DNA from 2 places in the Streptomyces sp. NPDC056527 genome. Region 2 is predicted to be linked to the other one. Evidence: predicted binding sites of a transcription regulator. Region 2 holds the regulator's gene; the other holds the start of a gene.
The links. The regulator HrcA, encoded in region 2, represses chaperone genes, less so after heat shock. The targets are predictions, from matches to a motif close to TTNGCACTCNGNNNNNCNGAGTGCNAA.
Positions count from the first base shown of each region.

Region 1: the regulator HrcA is predicted to act here: its motif matches at 8,211-8,237, upstream of groL (chaperonin GroEL).

Region 1 is NZ_JBHTTQ010000005.1:137,220-148,386, reverse strand. Features, by position in the region: gene ACFQ7Q_RS04855 (hypothetical protein) at 1-196, opposite strand, end outside; gene ACFQ7Q_RS04850 (MurR/RpiR family transcriptional regulator) at 308-1,273, shown strand; gene murQ (N-acetylmuramic acid 6-phosphate etherase) at 1,312-2,238, shown strand; gene ACFQ7Q_RS04840 (calcium-binding protein) at 2,348-3,448, opposite strand; gene ACFQ7Q_RS04835 (alpha/beta hydrolase) at 3,626-5,125, opposite strand; gene ACFQ7Q_RS04830 (GNAT family N-acetyltransferase) at 5,266-5,808, opposite strand; gene ACFQ7Q_RS04825 (SRPBCC family protein) at 5,805-6,272, opposite strand; gene groL (chaperonin GroEL) at 6,418-8,046, opposite strand; gene ACFQ7Q_RS04815 (cold-shock protein) at 8,382-8,585, opposite strand; gene ACFQ7Q_RS04810 (MoaD/ThiS family protein) at 9,041-9,319, opposite strand; gene thrC (threonine synthase) at 9,433-10,746, opposite strand; SAM riboswitch class I at 10,740-10,897, opposite strand; gene ACFQ7Q_RS04800 (glucosyl-3-phosphoglycerate synthase) at 11,019-11,167, shown strand, end outside.
Region 2 is NZ_JBHTTQ010000026.1:21,423-32,589, forward strand. Features, by position in the region: gene ACFQ7Q_RS15765 (tetratricopeptide repeat protein) at 1-467, opposite strand, end outside; gene ACFQ7Q_RS15770 (AAA family ATPase) at 464-1,936, opposite strand; gene ACFQ7Q_RS15775 (hypothetical protein) at 2,031-2,399, shown strand; gene ACFQ7Q_RS15780 (16S rRNA (uracil(1498)-N(3))-methyltransferase) at 2,396-3,139, opposite strand; gene ACFQ7Q_RS15785 (nitronate monooxygenase) at 3,136-4,212, opposite strand; gene dnaJ (molecular chaperone DnaJ) at 4,286-5,425, opposite strand; gene hrcA (heat-inducible transcriptional repressor HrcA) at 5,426-6,445, opposite strand; gene ACFQ7Q_RS15800 (MBL fold metallo-hydrolase) at 6,596-7,324, shown strand; gene ACFQ7Q_RS15805 (DUF3097 domain-containing protein) at 7,335-8,135, shown strand; gene hemW (radical SAM family heme chaperone HemW) at 8,330-9,562, opposite strand; gene ACFQ7Q_RS15815 (AMP-dependent synthetase/ligase) at 9,684-11,167, opposite strand, start outside.

The DNA of each region.
Region 1 (11,167 bases), on a different contig from region 2:
GCACGTCCTGGGCGACGAGCCCGGCGACGTACGTGATGCCCTCGGGCCACTGCTCCACCCACCACCGGCGATGGGTGACGGCGTCCTCGACCATCGACACGACCTCGGCCGCGGCCACGTCGCGCGCCGCCAGGTCGGCGAGGACAAGGGCGCGGGCGGCATGCAGCGCCTGCTCCAGGGGGTCGATGTCGTCCATGCACACATTGTCACCCGGCAAGCCTCCGGGACGAAGGTCCCGGCCGCATCCGGGACCATCCGGGACCGAAGGGGTCTTGACGCCCCCAGTCGCCGAAAATATCTTTCAGGTGTGACCAATGACGTGAAGGAAAGTTTCAGCGGCGGCCGGGTGGTCGGCCGGCCCGGCGGGCCCACCCCCGGACCCGCCCAGGACGCCCCACCCGCGCCGGCCGCCCTCGCGGCCAAGGTACGCACCCTCGCGCCGTCCATGACCCGCTCCATGCAGCGGGTCGCCGAAGCCGTCGCCGGGGACCCGGCCGGCTGCGCCGCCCTCACGGTCACCGGCCTCGCCGAGCTCACCGGCACCAGCGAGGCGACCGTCGTCCGCACCGCCCGCCTCCTCGGATACCCCGGCTACCGCGACCTCCGTCTCGCTCTCGCCGGCCTCGCCGCCCAGCAGCAGTCCGGCCGCGCGCCCTCCGTCACCGCCGACATCGCCGTCGACGACCCGATCGCCGACGTGGTCGCCAAGCTCGCCTACGACGAGCAGCAGACCCTCGCCGACACCGCCGCCGGACTCGACACCGTCCAGCTCGGCGCCGCCGTCGCCGCCCTCGCCGCAGCCCGCCGCATCGACATCTACGGCGTCGGCGCCTCCGGCCTCGTCGCGCAGGACCTCGGGCAGAAGCTGCTCCGCATCGGCCTCCTCGCCCATGCGCACAGCGACCCGCACCTCGCCGTGACCAACGCCGTGCAGCTCCGCTCCGGCGACGTCGCCATCGCCATCACCCACTCCGGCTCGACCGGCGACGTCATAGAACCCCTCCGCGTCGCCTTCGACCACGGCGCCACCACCGTCGCGATCACCGGCCGCCCGGACGGGCCCGTGACGCAGTACGCCGACCACATCCTCACCACCTCCACCGCCCGCGAGAGCGAGCTGCGCCCCGCGGCCATGTCGTCCCGTACCAGCCAACTCCTGGTCGTGGACTGCCTGTTCACCTGCGTCACCCAACGTACGTACGAGACGGCGGCCCCTGCCCTCGCGGCCTCGTACGAAGCCCTCGCCCACCGCCACTCCCCCCGCACCCGCTGAACGTCAACGACGACGTCCACGCACCGAAAGAGCCGCACGTGTCCTCTACGTACTCCGAGCTTCAGGCGCAACTGGCCACACTCACCACCGAGGCGTTCCGGCCCGAGCTCGCGGAGATCGACCAGCTCCCGACCCTCGACATCGCCCGCACCATGAACACCGAGGACCAGACCGTCCCGGCCGCCGTCGCCGAGCGGCTGCCGGCGATCGCCGCCGCCATCGACGCCACGGCCGCCCGCATGGCGCGCGGCGGCCGGCTGATCTACGCCGGCGCCGGCACGGCCGGCCGGCTCGGCGTCCTCGACGCCAGCGAGTGCCCGCCCACCTTCAACACCGACCCGAGCGAGGTCGTCGGCCTGATCGCGGGCGGCCCCACGGCCATGGTGAAGGCCGTGGAAGGCGCGGAGGACTCCCGCGAACTCGCCGCCGCCGACCTCGACGCACTGAACCTCACCGCGAACGACACGGTGGTCGGCATCTCCGCCTCCGGCCGCACCCCGTATGCCATCGGCGCCGTCGAACACGCCCGCGCGGCAGGCGCGTTGACGATCGGCCTGTCCTGCAACGCGGACAGCGAGCTGGCCGCCGCCGCCGAACACGGCATCGAGGTCGTCACCGGCCCCGAACTCCTCACCGGATCCACCAGGCTGAAGGCGGGCACGGCCCAGAAGCTCGTCCTCAACATGATCTCGACGATCACGATGATCCGGCTCGGCAAGACGTACGGAAACCTGATGGTCGACGTCCGCGCCTCCAACGAGAAGCTCCAGGCCAGGTCGCGGCGGATCGTCGCACTCGCCACCGGCGCACCGGACGAGCAGATCGAGACCTCCCTCGCCGCCGCCGACGGCGAGGTGAAGACCGCGATCCTGATGATCCTCGCCGACATCGACGCCAAGAGCGCCGACCAGCGCCTCACCGACTCCCAGGGCCATCTGCGCGCCGCCCTGCACGCGCAGCCCTGAAAGAAGCCGGAGCCGGTGAAGGTCTGACACCGCGCGACGCGCCGTGACGCGAGGGCGGCTCCCCCGTGCCGGGGGGCCGCCCTCGTCGTCACGTCGTCCGTTTCGGCCGTCAGGGGACGTTCGGCGTCGTCTCGCAGGACGGCGTCGCGACGTCCGTGCCCGCCTCGCCGTCGCAGGTGTCGGGAGTTCCGGCGCCCCCGTCCAGGACGTCGCGGTTCGGACCCGCGAGGAGCCGGTCCGCGTCGCCGCCGCCCCTGAGGATGTCGCGCCCGCCCACCGTGCCGACCGTGGACTCGATGAAGAAGTCGGCGTTGTCGCCGAGGATCCGGTCTTCGCCGCCCCTGCCCTCCAGGATGTCGTTGCCGGCGCTGTCGGGCGGAGTGGTGTTCACGGAGCTGTCGCCCAGGAGGATCTCGTTCGCGCTGCCTCCGACGATCCGGTCGTTCCCGGAGCCCGTGGACGTTCCCGCCGCCGCGTTGTGGTCGCCGATGGCGAAGAACCCGCCGTCGGCGCCCAGGTCCAGGACGTCGTCGCCGCCGTTGCCGGTGGCGTTGCCCTGCGCGTTGCCGTCGCCGATGAGAATGTCGACGCCGGGTCCGCCGCGCATGACGTCGTCCCCGGCACCGGAGGCGTCGGTGACGGTGGCGGCGGAGTCCCCGTTCATGTCGTCGTCGCCCTCCCCGCCGTCCATCAGGTCGTTGCCCCCGCCGGAGGCGCTGGTACCTCGGCTGTCACCGGCCGCGACGTCGTTCCCGGGGCCACCGAAGATCTGGTCGTTCCCGCCACCGGTGGCCCTGCCGGCGGGAGCGAAGCTGTCCCCGCCGAGCCGGTCCTCGCCCGGGCCGCCGAAGACCCGGTCGTTGCCGCCGCCTTCGGCGTCGCCGGTCAGGGCGAGCACATCGCCACGTACGTTGTCGCCGCCCGCCCCGCCGTCGACCTGGTCGTCGCCCAGCCCTCCGGCGACCGTGTCGTTCCCTCCCAGGGCGCAGATCAGGTCGTTGCCGCCCAGTCCGTCGATGACGTCGGCGACCTCGGAGCCGACGATCACATCGCTTCCGGCCGTGCCCAGGACGGTGCCCGAGCCGGTGATGGTCGCCGGGACTCCGAAGCAGGTCGGCGGGGCCGCGGACGCGGCGCCCGCCGGTAGACCGAGCGCGAGGAGCGCGCCCAGGGTCAGTACGGTCGGGCCCATGCGGTGGGGTGGGGACATACGAACCTCCAGTGCGGGGGCGCTCCACCTGCGGTCACATGCAGTGATCACAAACGGGGCGATATGTCACGGAACGTATGACACCGCGTGTCGCCCTGCGACCGGGCTGATCGCATTCGGGTGAGCCGCCACCCCTCGGCCGCACGGAGCCACCCCTCGGCCGCACGAGGCCGCCGCTCAGTTCGCGCAGTACGTGTCGGAGGCCGGCCGCTCGCCCGTCCGCAGGAACGTGGTGACGGCCCGGTCCCCGCACGCGTTCCCGTTCCCCAGGTACATCCCGTGCCCGCCGTGGTCGACGCTCACCAGTCGGGCGCGGTCGCCGAGGGCCCGGCGCATCTTCAGCCCGGCGACGTACGGCGTGGACGGGTCACGCAGGCTCTGGATCATCAGGATGTTGGAGGGCCCCCGGTCGGTGATGCGGGTCGGCTTCTCGGAGGGAGCCTTCCAGAAGGAGCAGGGCGTGATGTTCGCCGGAAGGCCGGCCGTGAGAGGGTGGCGGGCCCGGTCGGCCGTGACGGCCCGCTGGTGCGCCGGGACGGAGCGCGGCCACTTCACGTCGTTGCAGATGACGCCGACCATGATCGCCGCGTCCTCGTCGGACAGCGCGTCGGAGAGCTGCGGCGGAAGCGTGGGCTTGCGGTCGGGGACCTGGGCGTCCACCACCAGACGGGCGAAGCCCGCGAAGGCCCCGTCGCTGTAGAGCGCGTTCTGGAGTGCCTGCCGCAGCACGTTCCCGGTCAGCGGTACGCCCGCCTTGGCCGACTCCCGCGGCTCGCGGTCCAACCGCTCCGCCAGCGCGATCACCAACGGACGTACGTCCTCCGGCCGCTCCGCCAGCCGCAGTCCCTCCTTCGCCCGGTCCGGATGCGCCGCCCAGGCCGCGAAGTCGGGGAACCGGTCCTCCGCACCCTCGCCCATGTACGCGAGCCAGCCCCGCGCCACCCGGCCCGGGTCCGGGTCGTTGCTGCTGTCGAGCACCCAACGATCGGTCCGGTGCGGGAACTTCTGCGCGTACACGGCGCCGACGTACGTCCCGTACGAGACACCCCACGCCGACAGCTTCTCCTCCCCGAGCGCCTGCCGGAACCGGTCCAGGTCCCGCGCCTGGTTCGCCGAGGTCATGCTCCGCAGCACGTCGCCCCCGTTGCGCGCGCACGCCTCGGCGGTACGCCGGGACCGCTCGACGTTCTCGTCGATCGAGCCGTCCGCCGCGGGCCAGGACCGCAGGGTCACCATCCACCGGTCGGCCTCGTCCAGCCCGCACCTCGCCTTCGCGCTCCCGCCCACCCCACGCGGATCGAGCGCCACCAGGTCGTACGTCCCGCCCAGCTCTCTGCGCAGGGCGTCACCCTTCGTCGTCAGCCGCTGCACACCCGAACTGCCCGGCCCACCCGGAATCACGGCCAACGTCCCGCGCCTCTCCTCGGGCCGCTCGCTGCGGATCCGCGACACGGCGAGGTCGAGCTGCGGCCCGCGGGGGTCGCTGTAGTCCACGGGCACGGTGAGCGTGGCGCACTCCTGGGTGGTGGGCCCGCCCTTCTGGGCGCAGTTCGTCCACGTGAGGCCGGGGGAAGCGGCGGACGCGGCGCGGGCGGTGGTGGTCAGGGGGGTCGCGGAGAGGGTGACGGCGACCGTGGCGGCGGAGAGAGCGAGAGCGGCGATCTTGTAAGTGGTCATGCGCCAAGCTTTGTTGACGGCCCTTCAGGATCACATCCGGCAGCCGGGCCGGTACGACGTGGGGCTACCCCCCTGCCGCCCCTCCCGCGCCCCCCACGACACGACCCCGCACGGCCCCGCACCCGCATCGGCGACAGCCGTCAACCGGGCGGCCGCACTCGCCCGTACATCACCATGTCCCGCCGCTCCCCGCCCACTTCCTGCCAGGACCGCAGCACCCCCTCCCGTACGTACCCCGCCCGTTCCGCCGTCCGGATCGAGGCCTCGTTCCAGGGCTCCGCGAGCAACTGGAGGCGCGGGATGCCCAGTTCACCGAAGGCCCACTCGGTCACCGCCGCCAGCGCCGCCCCGGCCGCGCCCTCGCCGCGGCAGGACGGGGCGATCCAGTATCCGAGGGTCGCGCGGCCCTCGGGGAGTTCGCGCAGCCAGAGGCCGATCATGCCCACGGCCCGCGCGTCCCGGCGGCGGACGATGACGAAGGGGTAGCCGATCGCGTTCTCCGCGCGGGCCCATTGGCGGCGGACGAACGCCTCGCCCTCCGTCTCCGAGTACACCGGCGGGACGGTGGTGACCAGGGGGATGTACGGGTCCGTCGACGCCTCCTCCAGGAGCGGCAGGTCGGCCCGCTCCCAGCGGCGCAGTTCGAAGGCCCCGGCCGCCAGCCGGGGAACGATGAGGCTCACATCGTCCGAAGGTACGCGGCCAGGCGGTCGTACTCCTCTTTCACCCCGTCCTCCATCCCGGTGGCCAGCGCCTGGTCCCGGATCTCCGTGGAGGGCCACAGCGACGTGCTGGTGAGGGCCGTGCCGCCGTCCGGGGTGTCGTCGAAGGTGAGGGTCACCAGCACGGGCGGGCCGGGCATCAGCTCGAAGTTCTCGGTGTAGACGAGGCGCTCGTTCCGGACGATCTCCTCGTACGTCCCCGAGAAGACGATCTCCTGTCCGTCCGGCGCCTGCTGGCCCCAGCGCCAGGCTCCGCCGACCTTGAGATCGATGTCGGCGACCGTCGTGGTCAGCGCGGCGATCCCGTACCACTGGCGGACGTGCTCGGGCTTCGTCCACGCCTCCCAGACGCGGGCGGGCGGGGCGTCGAAGGTTCGGGTGATGACCAGCTCGCGGTCGGTGGGTGTCGTCAGCAGCGTGATCATGGAACGCTCCCGCCGTGGGGGATCCGGCCGTGGGGACCGTCAGGGGTCCTCCCACCAGCATCACCCCGAACGCCCGAGGGCGGCACCCCCAGCAGGGAGTGCCGCCCTCGGTCGCGTACTGCGAGGAACTGCCGATCCGGAAGGATCAGAAGTCCATGTCACCGCCCGGCATACCGCCCGGAGCGGCCGCGCCGGCCTTCTCCGGCTTGTCCGCGATGACAGCCTCGGTGGTGAGGAAGAGCGCGGCGATGGAGGCCGCGTTCTGCAGCGCGGAGCGCGTCACCTTCGCCGGGTCGATGATGCCCTCGGCGATGAGGTCCACGTACTCGTTGGTCGCGGCGTTCAGGCCGTGGCCGACGGGCAGGTTGCGGACCTTCTCCGCCACGACGCCACCCTCGAGGCCGGCGTTGACGGCGATCTGCTTCAGCGGGGCCTCGAGGGCCAGCTTCACGATCGCGGCACCGGTGGCCTCGTCGCCCGAGAGGTCGGCCTCGAGCTTCTCGAAGACGTTGGAGGCCTGGAGCAGGGCCACGCCACCACCGGCGACGATGCCCTCCTCGACGGCCGCCTTCGCGTTGCGAACGGCGTCCTCGATGCGGTGCTTGCGCTCCTTGAGCTCGACCTCGGTCGCGGCACCGGCCTTGATGACCGCAACACCGCCGGCGAGCTTCGCCAGGCGCTCCTGCAGCTTCTCGCGGTCGTAGTCGCTGTCCGAGTTCTCGATCTCGGCACGGATCTGGTTGACGCGACCGGCAACCTGGTCGCTCTCGCCGGAGCCGTCGACGATCGTGGTCTCGTCCTTGGTGATGACGACCTTGCGGGCGCGGCCCAGCAGGTCCAGGCCGGCGTTCTCGAGCTTGAGACCGACCTCCTCGGAGATGACCGTGCCGCCCGTGAGGATGGCGATGTCGTTCAGCATGGCCTTGCGGCGGTCGCCGAAGCCCGGGGCCTTGACCGCGACGGACTTGAAGGTGCCGCGGATCTTGTTGACGACCAGGGTCGACAGGGCCTCGCCCTCGACGTCCTCGGCGATGATCAGCAGGGGCTTGCCCGACTGCATGACCTTCTCCAGGAGCGGGAGCAGGTCCTTCACGGAGGAGATCTTGGAGTTGACGATGAGGATGTACGGGTCGTCCAGGGACGCCTCCATACGCTCCATGTCGGTGGCGAAGTACGCCGAGATGTAGCCCTTGTCGAAGCGCATACCCTCGGTGAGCTCCAGCTCCAGACCGAAGGTCTGGGACTCCTCGACGGTGATGACGCCTTCCTTGCCGACCTTGTCCATCGCCTCGGCGATGAGCTCGCCGATCTGGGTGTCGGCGGCGGAGATGGAGGCCGTGGAAGCGATCTGCTCCTTGGTCTCGACATCCTTCGCCTGCTCGAGCAGGGCGCCGGAGACGGCCTCGACGGCCTTCTCGATGCCGCGCTTGAGGGCCATCGGGTTGGCGCCGGCCGCCACGTTGCGCAGGCCCTCGCGGACGAGCGCCTGGGCGAGGACGGTCGCGGTGGTCGTACCGTCACCGGCGACGTCGTCCGTCTTCTTGGCGACTTCCTTGACCAGCTCGGCGCCGATCTTCTCGTACGGGTCCTCGAGCTCGATCTCCTTGGCGATGGACACACCATCGTTGGTGATCGTGGGGGCGCCCCACTTCTTCTCGAGGACGACGTTCCGGCCCTTGGGGCCAAGGGTGACCTTGACGGCGTCGGCGAGCTGGTTCATCCCGCGCTCGAGACCGCGCCGTGCCTCCTCGTCGAACGCGATGATCTTGGCCATGTGAAGTGGTCCTCCCGGACATGGGGTGGATAACGCTCCAGGACCGCGCCGACGCCCGCGACGGACGGCCTGCGAGCCCTGTGGTTCCTTGCCCCACCTGGCCGCGGACCTCGTCTGCCCGATCCTCGTAAGCACTCTCACCTTCAGAGTGCTAACGCCAATGATTAGCACTCGGCCCATGCGAGTGCAAGCGACTCCCACAGATCGAGAGACGTCCGGGGCGCACGCCCCCTCCCCTCCCGCACACGCGCGAGGGGTCCGCATCCTGGTCAGGATGCGGACCCCTCGACGTAGAGAACGCGTGAGTGCGTACGTGGTGGCCGATCGCGCCGTGCTCAGACGGCGAGCTTGACCATGTCCGCCTGCGGACCCTTCTGGCCCTGCGAGATCTCGAACTCGACCCGCTGACCCTCTTCAAGGGTGCGGTAACCGTCCATCTGGATCGCGCTGTAGTGGACGAATACATCCGCACCACCGTCGACCGCGATGAAGCCGTAGCCCTTCTCCGCGTTGAACCACTTGACGGTGCCCTGAGCCATGCCTAACTCCCCTATTACTGGCCCTTGCGCGGGACCGCACTTCGCGGACCCGGGTCAGACCCTGCGCCGGAACGCGTCGACCGCGGCTGAATGTATCTGTCCAACTGCCCTCTGCAACAGGTCAATCGGACGAGAAATCTGGGCACGACGGAAAGGAGAATTAAGGCGAATTCACTGAATTCCGGGGCAAGTCGGGCCCGTCAAAGTGCGCAGAAGGTACACAACACTCGAACACTTTGGCTGCTTCTTGTCGGGCGCGGACGCATTCTCATATGCGTCTGGCACAAGCAGCGAAGGGAAGTCAGGGGGACTTCCCCAACTCTACCCCGCTCAACCATGCAGAATTGCCCCCTCCGCTTCTCCGGCGGAAGGGGCAATTCAGGTGACCGTGGGTAACTCCGGGGGCCCGTGGGGCGCGCTCCGGCGCGTCCGCGCCGGCTCGGCGCCGAGCGGGCTCAGCAGCCGCCGGCGACGGCCGGGATGATCGAGACGCCGGCGCCGTCCGGCGTCGCCGTCTCCAGGCCCTGCTCGAAACGGACGTCGTCGTCGTTGACGTACACGTTCACGAAGCGGCGCAGCTTGCCCTGGTCGTCCAGGACGCGGGCGGCGATGCCGGTGTGGTTCTTCTCGAGGTCGGCGATGACCTCCGAGAGCGTCGTGCCCTCGGCGGCGACCTCGGCCTGGCCGCCGGTGTAGGTGCGGAGGATGGTGGGGATGCGGACCTTGACGCTCATGGTGGTTCACCTTCGGGGCTTCGGGGCGGGGCTGAGGCCCCGGGACGGAGTCTGGGAGAGGGTGGGGGCCGCCGGGGCACCGGGCGGCCCCGGCACCCCGTCGGTCGCGGGCGTCAGCCCGCCAGGCCGGCTTCGCGGAACGCGTCCAGGCTCGGGCGGATCGTGGCGGTCGCCTGCGAGGTATCGGCCACCGCGTCCAGGGTCTTGAGGCCGTCACCGGTGTTGAGCACGACCGTGGTGAGCGTGGGGTCGAGAAGACCGGCCTCGATCAGCTTCTTCGTCACGCCGACGGTCACGCCGCCCGCCGTCTCGGCGAAGATGCCCTCGGTCTGCGCGAGCAGCTTGATCGCGTCGACGACCTGCTCGTCGTTCACGTCCTCCACCGCACCGCCGGTGCGGCGCGCGATGTCCAGGACGTACGGGCCGTCGGCCGGGTTGCCGATGGCGAGCGACTTGGCGATGGTGTTCGGCTTCTGGGGCCTCACGACGTCGTGGCCGGCCTTGAAGGCCGTCGACACCGGGGAGCAGCCCTCGGCCTGGGCGCCGAAGATCTTGTACGGCTTGTCCTCGACGAGACCGAGCTTGATGAGCTCCTGCAGACCCTTGTCGATCTTGGTGAGCTGCGAGCCGGAGGCGATCGGGATGACGAGCTGGTCGGGCAGCTGCCAGCCGAGCTGCTCGCAGATCTCGTACGCGAGCGTCTTCGAGCCCTCGCCGTAGTACGGGCGCAGGTTGACGTTGACGAAGCCCCAGCCCTCGCCCAGCGGGTCGCCGATGAGCTCGGAGCAGAAGCGGTTGACGTCGTCGTAGTTGCCCTCGATGCCGACGAGTTCACCGCCGTAGACGGCGGCCATGACGACCTTGCCCTGCTCCAGGTCGTGCGGGATGAACACGCAGGAGCGGAAGCCGGCGCGGGCGGCCGCGGCGCCGACGGCGCCGGCCAGGTTGCCGGTGGAGGAGCAGGACAGGGTGGTGAAGCCGAAGGCGCGGGCGGCTTCGAGGGCCTGGGCGACGACGCGGTCCTTGAAGGAGTGCGTCGGGTTGCCGGAGTCGTCCTTGACGTAGAGCTTGCCCGGCTCGACGCCCAGCTCGCGGGCGAGGTTGTCGGCCTGGACGAGCTTGGTCCAGCCCGGGTTCAGGTTCGGCTTCTCGGCGACGTCGGCGGGGACGGGCAGCAGCGGGGCGTAGCGCCAGATGTTGGCGGGGCCGGCCTCGATCTGCTTGCGCAGGGCCTCCGGGTCGCCGAGGGGCAGGTCGTACGCGACTTCGAGCGGGCCGAAACAGAGCTCGCAGGCGAAAATGGGGCCGAGGGGGAACTTCTCACCGCATTCACGACAGGAGAGTCCGGAAGCCGGACCGAGGTCAACCGTCGAAGTGGTGGTGGAAACAGTCTGTACAGCCATGGAGGCGAGGCCCTTTCTCCTCATCTTTCCCATGACGAACGTCGCCATGAGACGGATTTGGCACCTTCCCTAGCCGGGAGCCTCGCGGTCGCAGTGCTGACGACTGCGGACGAGACCGACTGGAGGGTTGCCGGGGCTTCAACGGGCCGTTTCCCTCTGCCCCTCTGGATGAGCGGTATTCGGTTGTAGAACGCAGGTGGCACCCCGACATGCATCGGGCATCTGCGTTGTTCAAGACTGTAACCGAAGGCCTGGACGCTTGAGATGGTCGTCCGAACCGCGAGATGGAGATCACGTTGCTGGATGAAGTGGAGCGCTGGCTGGCCCGGCGGTCCTGGTCCGTGGCAGACCGTCCGAGGGAGCAGCTGCTGACCGCCAAGCGGGGGACGACGGTCAGCGTCGTGCTGCCCGCGCTCGACGAGGAGGCGACGGTCGGCGACATCGT
Region 2 (11,167 bases):
CGCTCGTGGAACGAGGCGACCTTGTACATGGTCTGCCACGTGTAGGTCGCGTCCGGCCCGACCCGCACCGCCGCGTGGGCCTGCTCCAGTGCCTCCTCCGGTCGTTCCGGGACCAGTTCGAGGAGCAGTTCGGCGAGGTGCCGACGCGGGCCCCAGGCGTACGGGTCGATCCGGATCGCCTCACGCTGGGCCGCCTCGGCCTCCTTCAGCCGCCCGAGATGGCGCAGCGCCACACCGCGTACGAAGTGGGCCTCGAGGTACAGGGGTTCGAGCCGCAGCGACTCGACGGCGGCGGCGAGGGCCTCCGAGGGCCGCCCCAGGCCGATCAGACACTGGCCCAGCACGGACCACGCGTGGTGATCGTCGGGGGCCTCGGCGAGGCGGCGGCCGATCAGCTCGTAGGCCTCATCGTCCCGCGCCATCTCGTAGAGCAGGCTGGCCCGTTGAACCTGAGGATGAGGGCTCACAGCTTCCGCTTCTTCTTCAGGTAGGCGACCAGGTCGTCGTACATGCCGCCGTCGTTGGCGAACATCGCCACGTTGCGGGCGGAGGCGAACCAGGACTCGCTCGACGGCTTGATCTGCTTCGCCGCGCCCAGCAGGTCCTTCATGTTGATCATGCGTACGGTGCCGGTGCGGGCGGAGTCGAGGAGCGCCGTCTCGGCCGCGGTCTCGCAGACATGGGCGAGGTCGGCGCCGGAGAAGTCCTCGGTGGCCTTGACGAGTTTGCCGAGGTCGACCGATTCGATGGGGCGCTCGCGCAGGTGGTAGCGGAGGATCGCCTCGCGGGCCGGGGCGTCGGGCGGCAGCACGAGCAGGGTGCGGTCGAGGCGGCCGGGGCGGCGCAGCGCGAGGTCCACGTCCCAGGGGACGTTGGTGGCCGCGAGCACGAAGACGCCTTCGTTCTCGGCCCCGTCGACGCCGTCGAGCTCGGTGAGGAGCTGATTGACGACGTTGCGCAGTCCGCTGTGGTGGGTACGGGAGCGCTTGGCTCCGAGAGCGTCGAGCTCGTCGAGGAAGACGACGCAGGGGGCCTGGGCGCGGGCGGTCTCGAAGATGTCGTGGACGTTCTTCTCGGACGAGCCGATGTACATGTCCAGGATGTCCGAGAGCGAGATCGACATGAAGCTCGCGCCCAGCTCACCGGCGACGGCGCGGGCGATGAACGTCTTGCCGCAGCCCGGCGGACCGTAGAGCAGCAGGCCGCCGCGCAGGGACTTGCCGTACAGCTTGCGGAGTTCGGGGTTGCGCATGGGGGCGAGGAAGGCGGCCTCCAGCCGGTCCTTGACCTCCTGCATCCCGCCGACGTCGGCGAGGCGTACGGAGCCGGGGGCGTCGATGTCCCAGGCGGAGGCGTCCCCGGGGTCGCCGCTGCCGTCGGCGGTCAGCGGCTGTTCCAGATCACCACCGGCGCCGCTGCCGCTCTCGACGAACCGGGGCCCGACGAGGTCCCCGACCTCCTGCTCGGCCTTGTCCCAGTCGAAGCCGGAGGGCCGGGCGGGGTTCCCGGGGGCTGCCGGGTTCCCGGGGGGTGCCGGGTCCGTGGGGGTTCCGGGGGCCGGAGCGGTTCCAGGGGCCGAGGCGGCTCCGGGGGCCGAGGCGGCTCCGGGGGCCGAGGCGGCTCCGGGGGCCGAGGGGGCTCCGGGGGCCGAGGGGGCTCCGGGGGTCGACGTCGGGGCCGTGGGGGCTTGCGGCGCTGTGGGGGCTTGCGGGGCTGCCGGGGCTACGGCGGGCAGTCCCATCGCGCGGACCATCAACGCACGTGCCGCCTCGTCACCCGGCGCGTGCTGGAGCGCGACGGCAGCCTCGGTGACGGCCTCGTCCCCGCGGCCCTCGGCGAGGAGCAGTTCGGCGAAGTGGAGCCGCAGGGGCACGTCTTCGGGCGCGGCGGCGACCGCTGCGCGCAGACTACGGATCAGGGGAGACTCGTCGGACATGCGGTCAGCCTATGAACCGACCCGCCGCCCGCGCCCACCGGGTTCCCGAAATCCTGGTTGCCGGACCACCGGGTTCCCGGCATACCGTGGGCCCATGGGACGACGAGAACGCGTACCGCGCAGGCTGACGGTGGACGACACGGTCTGGCTCTGGTCGGTCGGGCATCTGCATCCACCCTGCCGGGAGCTGCTGACACTGCGCCGCGCCGACGCTCCCCACGCCCAACTGCGCCTGGTCTTCCAGGAGGGCCCGAACCGTGTGACGCAGGGCGCGTACATGGGCGCGGGCCAGGTCGCGGACACCAAGGACGGCTACCTCAACCTCAACGAGCCCGGCGTGGTACGCCGGTTCCTCGACGAGGCCACGGCCCGCGACCTCCTTCCGACGGCCCACGGCATGCATGAGACGGACGGCTGGCCGCTGTTCGACGCGCTGGTGGCGCAGGAGAGCGGGGCGGCCTAGCTCCAGCGGCCCGTACGCCCGAGGAGGAGCGCGGTGGCCGCCGTGCCGGCCGTGGAGGTACGGAGCACGCTGCGGCCCAGACGGTACGGCTTCGCGCCCGCCGACTCGAAGACCGCCAACTCCTCGGGCGACACGCCGCCTTCCGGTCCGACGATCAGCACGATCTCGCCCTCGACGGGGAGTTGGGCGTCCGCGAGCGCGCCGCTGGGGTGGTCCCGGTCCTCGTGCAGGACGGCGGCGAAGTCGGCACCGGCGAGGAGCGCCGCCACCTGCTTGGTGGTCATCGCGTCGGCGACCTCGGGGAAGCGGGTACGGCGCGACTGCTTGCCGGCCTCGCGCGCGGTCGCCCGCCACTTGGCGAGGGCCTTCAGCCCGCGCTCGCCCTTCCACTGGGTGATGCAGCGGGACGCGGCCCAGGGCACGATCGCGTCGACGCCCGTCTCCGTCATGATCTCGACGGCCAGTTCGCCCCGGTCGCCCTTGGGCAGCGCCTGGACGACGGTGATACGGGGCACGGGCTCCGGCTCGACCTGTGTGGCCGAGACCTGGACCGTCAGCTGGTCCTTGCCCTCGGCGGCGAGCACCACGCAGTCGGCCGACGCGCCCCGCCCGTCCGTCAGGACGAGCTCCTCCCCCGCGCGCATCCGCTTCACGGAGACGGCGTGACGGCCCTCGGGGCCGTCGAGGAGGAAGGAGCCGAGGCCGGGAACGGCCTCGACGACGAAGACGGGTGCGGTCATGAAGCGCTCCTGTGGGCCTGCGCGGTCAGTGCGGTGTCGAGTTCGGCGGCCAGCACCTCGACCAGTTGCCCCGCCGGGAGTTCGCGGGCCAGCCGGTGCCCCTGGCCCGCCCACAGGGCCATGCCCTGGGCGTCGCCCGCGGTGGCGGCGGCCTTGCGCAGGGGGGCGGTGAGGTGGTGGATCTCGGGATAGGCGGCGGGGGCGTACGGCCCGTGCTCACGCATGAAACGGTTGACGAGCCCGCGCGCCGGGCGCCCGGAGAAGGCGCGGGTGAGCTCGGTGCGGACGAAGAGGGGGTTCGTCATGGCCTGCTTGTGCAGGGCATGCGCGCCCGATTCGGGGCACACCAGGAACGCGGTGCCCAGCTGGGCCGCGTCGGCCCCGGCGGCGAGGACTGCGGCTATCTGCGCCCCGCGCATGATCCCGCCGGTCGCGATGAGCGGCAGCTGAACGGTCTCCCGGACCTGCGTGACGAGCGTGAGGAGCCCGGTGCCCGCGACGGAGGCGTCCGGGTCGTCGCGGTGGGTGCCCTGGTGCCCGCCGGCCTCGACGCCCTGCACGCAGACCGCGTCGGCCCCGGCCCACTGCGCGGCCTGCGCCTCCTCGGGCGAGGTGACGGTGACGATCGTGTACGTACCGGCGCGGGAGAACGCGTCGAACGTGTCGCGGCCGGGGCAGCCGAAGGTGAACGAGACGACCGGGACCGGGTCCTCCAGGAGGATCGCGAGCTTCGCGTCGTACGCGTCGTCCCGCCCGCTGTCCGGGTCGCCGAGCTGCGTCTCGTACCAGGTGGCCTCGCCCGAGAGCTGGTGGCGGTACACCTCGACGGCCGCGGAATCCGCGGGCTGTCCGCTCTGCGGCATGAAGAGGTTGACGCCGAAGGGCTGCCCGGTCAGCCCGCGCACCTGCTTGATCTCCTGGTACAGCCCGCCGGCGGTCTTGTACCCCCCGGCGAGGAACCCGAGCCCGCCGGCCTCGCACACGGCCCCGACGAGCTGAGGACCGGAGGCGCCACCCGCCATGGGGGCCTGCACGATCGGGTACCGGGAGAGATCGTTCAGTGCGGTGGACATGTGGGCATCGTGCCATACGGAAAGGCGGCACCCGCTCCCCGCGGATGCCGCCCTTCCAGGCACGACACTCGTCCTACCGGCCGTTGAACGCGTCCTTCAGCCGCGAGAACAGCCCCTGCTGCCCCGGCTGGAACTGGCCCGTCGGCCGCTCCTCGCCGCGCAGCTTCGCCAGTTCCCGCAGCAGCCGCTCCTGCTCGGGGTCGAGCTTCGACGGCGTCAGCACCTCGACGTGCACGATCAGGTCGCCGCGACCGCCACCGCGCAGGTGCGTGATGCCGCGCCCGTGCAGCGGGATCGACTGGCCGGACTGCGTGCCCGGGCGGATGTCGACCTCCTCGAGGCCGTCGAGCGTCTGCAGCGGCACCTTCGTACCGAGCGCGCCCGCCGTCATCGGGATGGTGACCGTGCAGTGCAGGTCGTCGCCCCGACGCTGGAAGACCTCATGCGGGATCTCGTGGATCTCGACGTACAGGTCACCGGCCGGACCGCCACCCGGACCGACCTCGCCCTCGCCCGCGAGCTGGATGCGCGTGCCGTTGTCGACACCGGCCGGAATCTTCACGGTCAGCGTCCGGCGCGAGCGGACCCGTCCGTCGCCCGCGCACTCGGGGCACGGGGTCGGGACGACGGTGCCGAAGCCCTGGCACTGGGGGCAGGGACGGGAGGTCATGACCTGGCCCAGGAAGGACCGGGTCACCTGCGAGACCTCGCCGCGACCGCGACACATGTCACAGGTCTGCGCGGAGGTGCCGGGCGCGGCGCCCTCACCCGAACACGTCGTACAGACGACGGCCGTGTCGACCTGGATGTCCTTGGTCGTACCGAAGGCGGCCTCGTTGAGGTCGATCTCCAGCCGGATCATGGCGTCCTGGCCGCGGCGCGTGCGCGAGCGCGGCCCGCGCTGCGACGCCGTACCGAAGAACGCGTCCATGATGTCCGAGAAGTTCCCGAAGCCGCCCTGGCCGAAGCCACCGGCTCCACCGCCGCCGCCGGACGCGGACAGCGGGTCGCCACCGAGGTCGTAGACCTGCTTCTTCTGCGGGTCCGACAACACCTCGTAGGCGGCGTTGATCTCCTTGAAGCGCTCCTGCGTCTTCGGATCGGGATTGACATCCGGGTGCAGCTCGCGTGCGAGCCGCCGGAATGCCTTCTTGATCTCGTCCTGGGACGCGTCGCGGCGTACGCCGAGTACGGCGTAGTAGTCCGTGGCCACTTACGACTCCGCCAGGATCTGTCCGACGTAACGTGCCACTGCGCGTACCGCTCCCATCGTTCCGGGGTAGTCCATGCGGGTCGGTCCGACCACGCCGAGTTTGGCGACTGCCTCGTCGCCCGAACCGTAGCCGACCGCGACGACGGACGTGGAGGTGAGCCCCTCGTGGGCGTTCTCGTGCCCGATCCGTACGGTCATGCCCGAGTCCTTGGCCTCGCCGAGCAGCTTGAGGAGCACGACCTGCTCCTCCAGCGCCTCGAGCACAGGCCTGATCGTGAGGGGGAAGTCATGTCCGAAGCGGGTGAGATTGGCGGTGCCGCCGATCATCAGCCGCTCCTCGTGCTCCTCCACCAGGGTTTCGAGGAGGGTCGCGAGCACCGTCGACACCGTGCCGCGGTCCTCCGTCTCCTCGAACGACTCCGGAAGATCCTGCACCAGCTGCGGCACGTCCGCGAACCGGCGGCCGACGACCCGGCTGTTGAGCCGGGCCCGCAGGTCGGCCAGCGAGGTCTCGCCGAACGGCGCGGGGCAGTCGATCATCCGCTGCTCGACCCGGCCGGTGTCCGTGATCAGCACGAGCATCAGACGGGCGGGGGCGAGCGAGAGCAGCTCCACGTGCCGGACCGTCGAGCGGGTCAGCGACGGGTACTGCACGACGGCGACCTGACGGGTCAGCTGCGCGAGCAGCCGGACCGTGCGCCCGACGACGTCGTCGAGGTCGACCGCGCCGTCGAGGAAGTTGTGGATGGCGCGCCGCTCGGGCGTCGACAGCGGCTTCACGCCGGCCAGCCTGTCGACGAAGAGGCGGTAGCCCTTGTCGGTCGGGATGCGTCCGGCACTGGTGTGGGGCTGGGCGATGTAGCCCTCGTCCTCCAGGACGGCCATGTCGTTGCGCACGGTGGCGGGCGAGACGCCGAGCTTGTGGCGCTCCGTGAGCGCCTTGGAGCCGACAGGCTCCTCCGTCCCGACATAGTCCTGGACGATGGCGCGCAGCACCTCGAGTCTGCGTTCGCTGAGCATCGCGCACACCTCCAGCTGTCGAATCGGTTTGCTCCGCTTTTGGCACTCGCCCTGTTCGAGTGCCAGGAATCCCCCGGCCAGTGTACGGCGGCGGGCATCGCTCCTGGCAAGGAGGCCGGGTCGCCGGGTCGTAGCAGATAGCGTCGCCGTATGGATGTCGATTGGGAAGAGTACGGCTGGGAGCGGCTCGGGAACGGGGTCGGCAGGCGGCGGCTGCCCGGCTGGGACGCCACGGTGGGCCTGGTGCTCGGGGAGAAGGGCGTCCTGCTGTACGACACGGGCTCCACGCTCGCCGAGGGCGCGGAGTTGCGGGCACAGGCGGAGGCACTTTCGGGCGGCCGGAGAGTGACGCACATCGCACTGAGCCACCCCCATTTCGACCATGTTCTGGGCACGGCGGTCTTCGCGGCGGCGGAGGTGTACGGGGCCGTGGGCCTGGACGAGCTGCTGCGGAGGGAGCGGGAGGCGCTGCGGGTGTCCGCGGTGCGTCACGGGGTCGAGGAGTCGGCGGCGACGGAGGCCGTGGACGTCCTCGTCCTCCCCCGCCACACGGTGTCGGGCGAGTGGACCCTGGATCTGGGCGGCCGGCAGGTGCTGCTGGCCAATGTCGGGCCGGGGCATTCGGGCCACGACCTGGCGCTCCTGGTCCCCGACGCCGACGGGGCGGAGATCGTCTTCTGCGGTGACCTGGTGGAGGAGTCGGGCGAGCCGCAGGCGGGCCGGGACGCGATCGGCTCGCGCTGGCCGGCGGCGCTGGACCGGCTGCTGGCGCTGGGCGGGGAGGACGCGGTGTACGTGCCGGGGCACGGGGCGGTGGTGGACGCGGCGTTCGTACGGCGCCAGCGGGATGAGCTGGCACGACGCTTCTCCGTCGCATAACGTCGCCCGAATGCGCAGCTACAACCCGGACCTGACGCCCCCTTGGAAGCGATCCGCGCCCGTGCCCGAGGTGCCGGCGGAGGTGGACCTCGTCGTCGAGGAGGTCTCGACGGGCTTCTGCGGGGCGGTGATCCGCTGCGAGGCGGGCACGGTGACCCTGGAGGACCGCTTCGGCAAGCACCGGGTGTTCCCGCTGGAACCGAGGGCCTTCCTGCTGGAGGGCAAGGTGGTGACCCTGACCCGCCCGTCAGCCGCTCCGACCCGCCCGAACCGCACGGCCTCTGGCTCGATCGCGGTCCCGGGCGCACGGGCCCGGGTGGCACGGGCGGGCCGGATCTATGTGGAGGGCCGCCACGACGCCGAGCTGGTGGAACGAGTCTGGGGCGACGACCTGCGCATCGAGGGCGTGGTGGTGGAGTACCTGGAGGGCATCGACGACCTCCCGGCCATCGTCGCGGACTTCGCCCCGGCGGCGGACGCGCGCCTGGGCATCCTGGTCGACCACCTGGTTCCGGGCTCGAAGGAGTCCCGCATCGCGGCCCAGGTGTCGTCCCCGGACGTCCTGATCGTCGGCCACCCGTACATCGACGTCTGGGAGGCGGTGAAGCCGTCGTCGGTGGGCATCCCGGCGTGGCCGGTGATCCCGCGGGGCCAGGACTGGAAGACGGGCGTCTGCCGAGCCCTGGGCTGGCCGGACAACACGGGCGCGGCCTGGCAGCACATCTTGTCGAAGGTCCGCTCGTACAAGGACCTGGAACCGTCGCTGCTGGGCCGCGTGGAAGAACTGATCGACTTCGTGACGGCGCCGTAGAACGAGACCCGGAGAGCCCCCCGTACGCCCCCACCCACCCGTACCCGTCGTGGGCAACTGTTCCGCTGGGGCGGTGGGGGTACCCCCGGAAGTCCGGGGGGTGGGCACGACCCCGACGGGGGCGGCGCCCTCACAGGCCCCTCGTCGGGGGCGGCGCCCAGAACGACCGCGCCCGCCCCCGCGGGCGCGGACGCCTAGTCCACCAGGTCCCGGACCACCGCGTCGGCCAGCAACCGCCCCCGCAGCGTCAGGACCGCCCGGCCGGCCGCGTACGGCTCCGCCGCCAGCAGCCCGTCCGCCAGTGCCTTGCGCGCCGCGGCCAGCCCGGCCGGGCGCAGGAGCTCCAGCTCCACACCCTCCCGGAGACGGAGTTCGAGCAGCACGCGCTCCACGCGCCGGTCCTCCGCGGAGAGGACCTCGCGCCCCGCACCAGGAGACCTCCCGGAGGTCAGCGCCGCCGCGTACGCGCCCGGGTGCTTCACGTTCCACCACCGCACGCCCCCGACGTGCGAGTGCGCCCCCGGCCCCGCGCCCCACCAGTCGGCGCCGCGCCAGTACAGCTCGTTGTGCAGACAGCGCCCGGCCTCCGAGGTCGCCCAGTTCGACACCTCGTACCACTCGAATCCGGCCTCCGCGAAGACGGAGTCCGCGATCAGGTACCGGTCGGCGTGCACGTCGTCGTCCGTCATCGGCACCTCGCCGCGCCGGATCCGTCGCGCCAGCTGCGTCCCCTCCTCCACGATCAGCGCGTACGCGCTGACGTGGTCGGGCCCGGCGCCGATCGCCGCCTCCAGCGACGCACGCCAGTCGTCGTCGGACTCTCCGGGCGTGCCGTAGATCAGATCGAGGTTGACGTGCTCGAAGCCCGCGGCCCGTGCCTCGGCGACGCATGCCTCGGGCCGCCCGGGCGTGTGCGTACGGTCCAGGACCTTCAGGACGTGCTGCCGGGCGCTCTGCATCCCGAACGAGATCCGGTTGAAGCCCCCGGCCCGCAGCTCGGCCAGATACGCCGGATCCACCGACTCCGGGTTCGCCTCGGTCGTCACCTCGGCGTCGTCCGCGAGCCCGAACTCGTCCCGGATCGCCCCCAGCATCCGTACGAGATCCCCGGCGGCGAGCAGCGTCGGCGTGCCCCCGCCCACGAAGACGGTCCGCACCGGCCGCGGGTCGTCGCCGAGCACCTTGCGGGCGAGGCGTATCTCCTCCACGACCTGCCCGGCGTAGTTGTCCCGGGAGGCGAGCACGCCACCGGCACCGCGCAGCTCGCTCGCGGTGTACGTGTTGAAGTCGCAGTAGCCGCACCGCGTGGCGCAGTACGGCACGTGCAGATAGAACCCGAGCGGCCGGTCCCCGGCCCCTTCCAGGGCGTGGGCGGGCAGCGCCCCGTCCTCGGGCATGGGCTCACCATCGGGCAGTACGGAAGGCATGAGCCCATTGTCCCGTACTGCCCGAGGTAACCCTCCGCGCCTGTGGACGAAGGGGTCGGCCGATCCCGCCGGCCGACCCCCACACCCCGATCAGGCGTCGTCAGAGCCCGTCAGGGCCGCGTCAGGCCTCCCGCGAGCCCGCGTACATCTCCTCGATGAGCTCCTTGTACGTGCGCTCCACCACCGGCCGCTTCAGCTTCAGCGACGGCGTCAGCTCGCCGTGCTCGATGTCGAGGTCGCGCGGCAGCAGACGGAACTTCTTGATCGTCTGCCAGCGCTGGAGCCCCTCGTTGAGGCGGTCGACGTAGCCCTGGATCAGCTTCTCGGTCTGCGGGGCGGCGACGATCTCGGCGTACGACTTGCCGCCGAGGTCGTTCTCGGCGGCCCAGCCGATGATGGTGGGCTCGTCGAGGGCGATCAGCGCCGTGCAGTAGTTCCGGTCGGCGCCGTGGACCAGGATGTTGGAGACGAACGGGCAGACGGCCTTGAACTGACCCTCGACCTCGGCCGGGGCGATGTACTTGCCGCCGGACGTCTTGATCAGGTCCTTCTTGCGGTCCGTGATCCGGAGGTAGCCGTCGGCCGACAGCTCGCCGATGTCGCCGGTGTGGAACCAGCCGTCGGACTCCAGGACCTCCGCCGTCTTCTCGGGCAGGCCGTGGTAGCCCTCCATCACGCCGGGGCCGCGGAGCAGGATCTCGCCGTCGTCGGCGATGCGGACCTCGCAGCCGGGGAGCGGCTTGCCGACGGTGCCCGTGCGGTAGGCCTCGCCCGGGTTGACGAAGGAGGCCGCGCTGGTCTCCGTCAGGCCGTAGCCCTCCAGGATGTGGATGCCGGCGCCGGCGAAGAAGTAGCCGATCTCGGGCGAGAGGGCGGCGGAGCCGGAGACCGCGGCGCGGAGCCGGCCGCCGAAGGCGTCACGGAGCTTGGAGTAGACGAGCGCGTCCGCGACCTTGTGCTTGGCCGTGAGCCCGAAGGGGGTGGCGGCGGTGCCGGTGCGGCGGAAGTTGTCCTGGCTGACCTTGGCGTACTCGCGGGCCACGCCGGCCGCCCACTGGAAGATCTTGTACTTGGCGCCGCCACCGGCACGGGCCTTGGCGGCGACTCCGTTGTAGACCTTCTCGAAGATGCGCGGCACGGCGGCCATGTAGGTCGGCTGGACGACCGGCAGGTTCTCGATGATCTTGTCGACGCGGCCGTCGACGGCCGTGACGTGCCCGACCTCGATCTGGCCGGAGGTCAGCACCTTGCCGAAGACGTGCGCGAGCGGCAGCCAGAGGTACTGGACGTCGTCCTTGGTGACCAGTCCGGTCGCCGCGATGGCCTTGGCCATGTACGACCAGTTGTCGTGCGGGAGGCGGACGCCCTTGGGGCGGCCGGTGGTGCCCGAGGTGTAGATGAGGGTGGCGAGCTGGTCCGCGGTGATCGCGGCCACCCGCTCCTTGACGGCCTCGGTGTTCTTATCCAGGTACGCCTTGCCGCGCTTCTCCAGGTCGGCGAGGCTCAGGACCCAGTCGTCGGTCTCGACGCCGGTGGCGTCGATGACCACGACGTGGTGGAGGTTCGGCAGGTCGGCGCGGCGCTCGACGGCCTTGGCGACCTGGG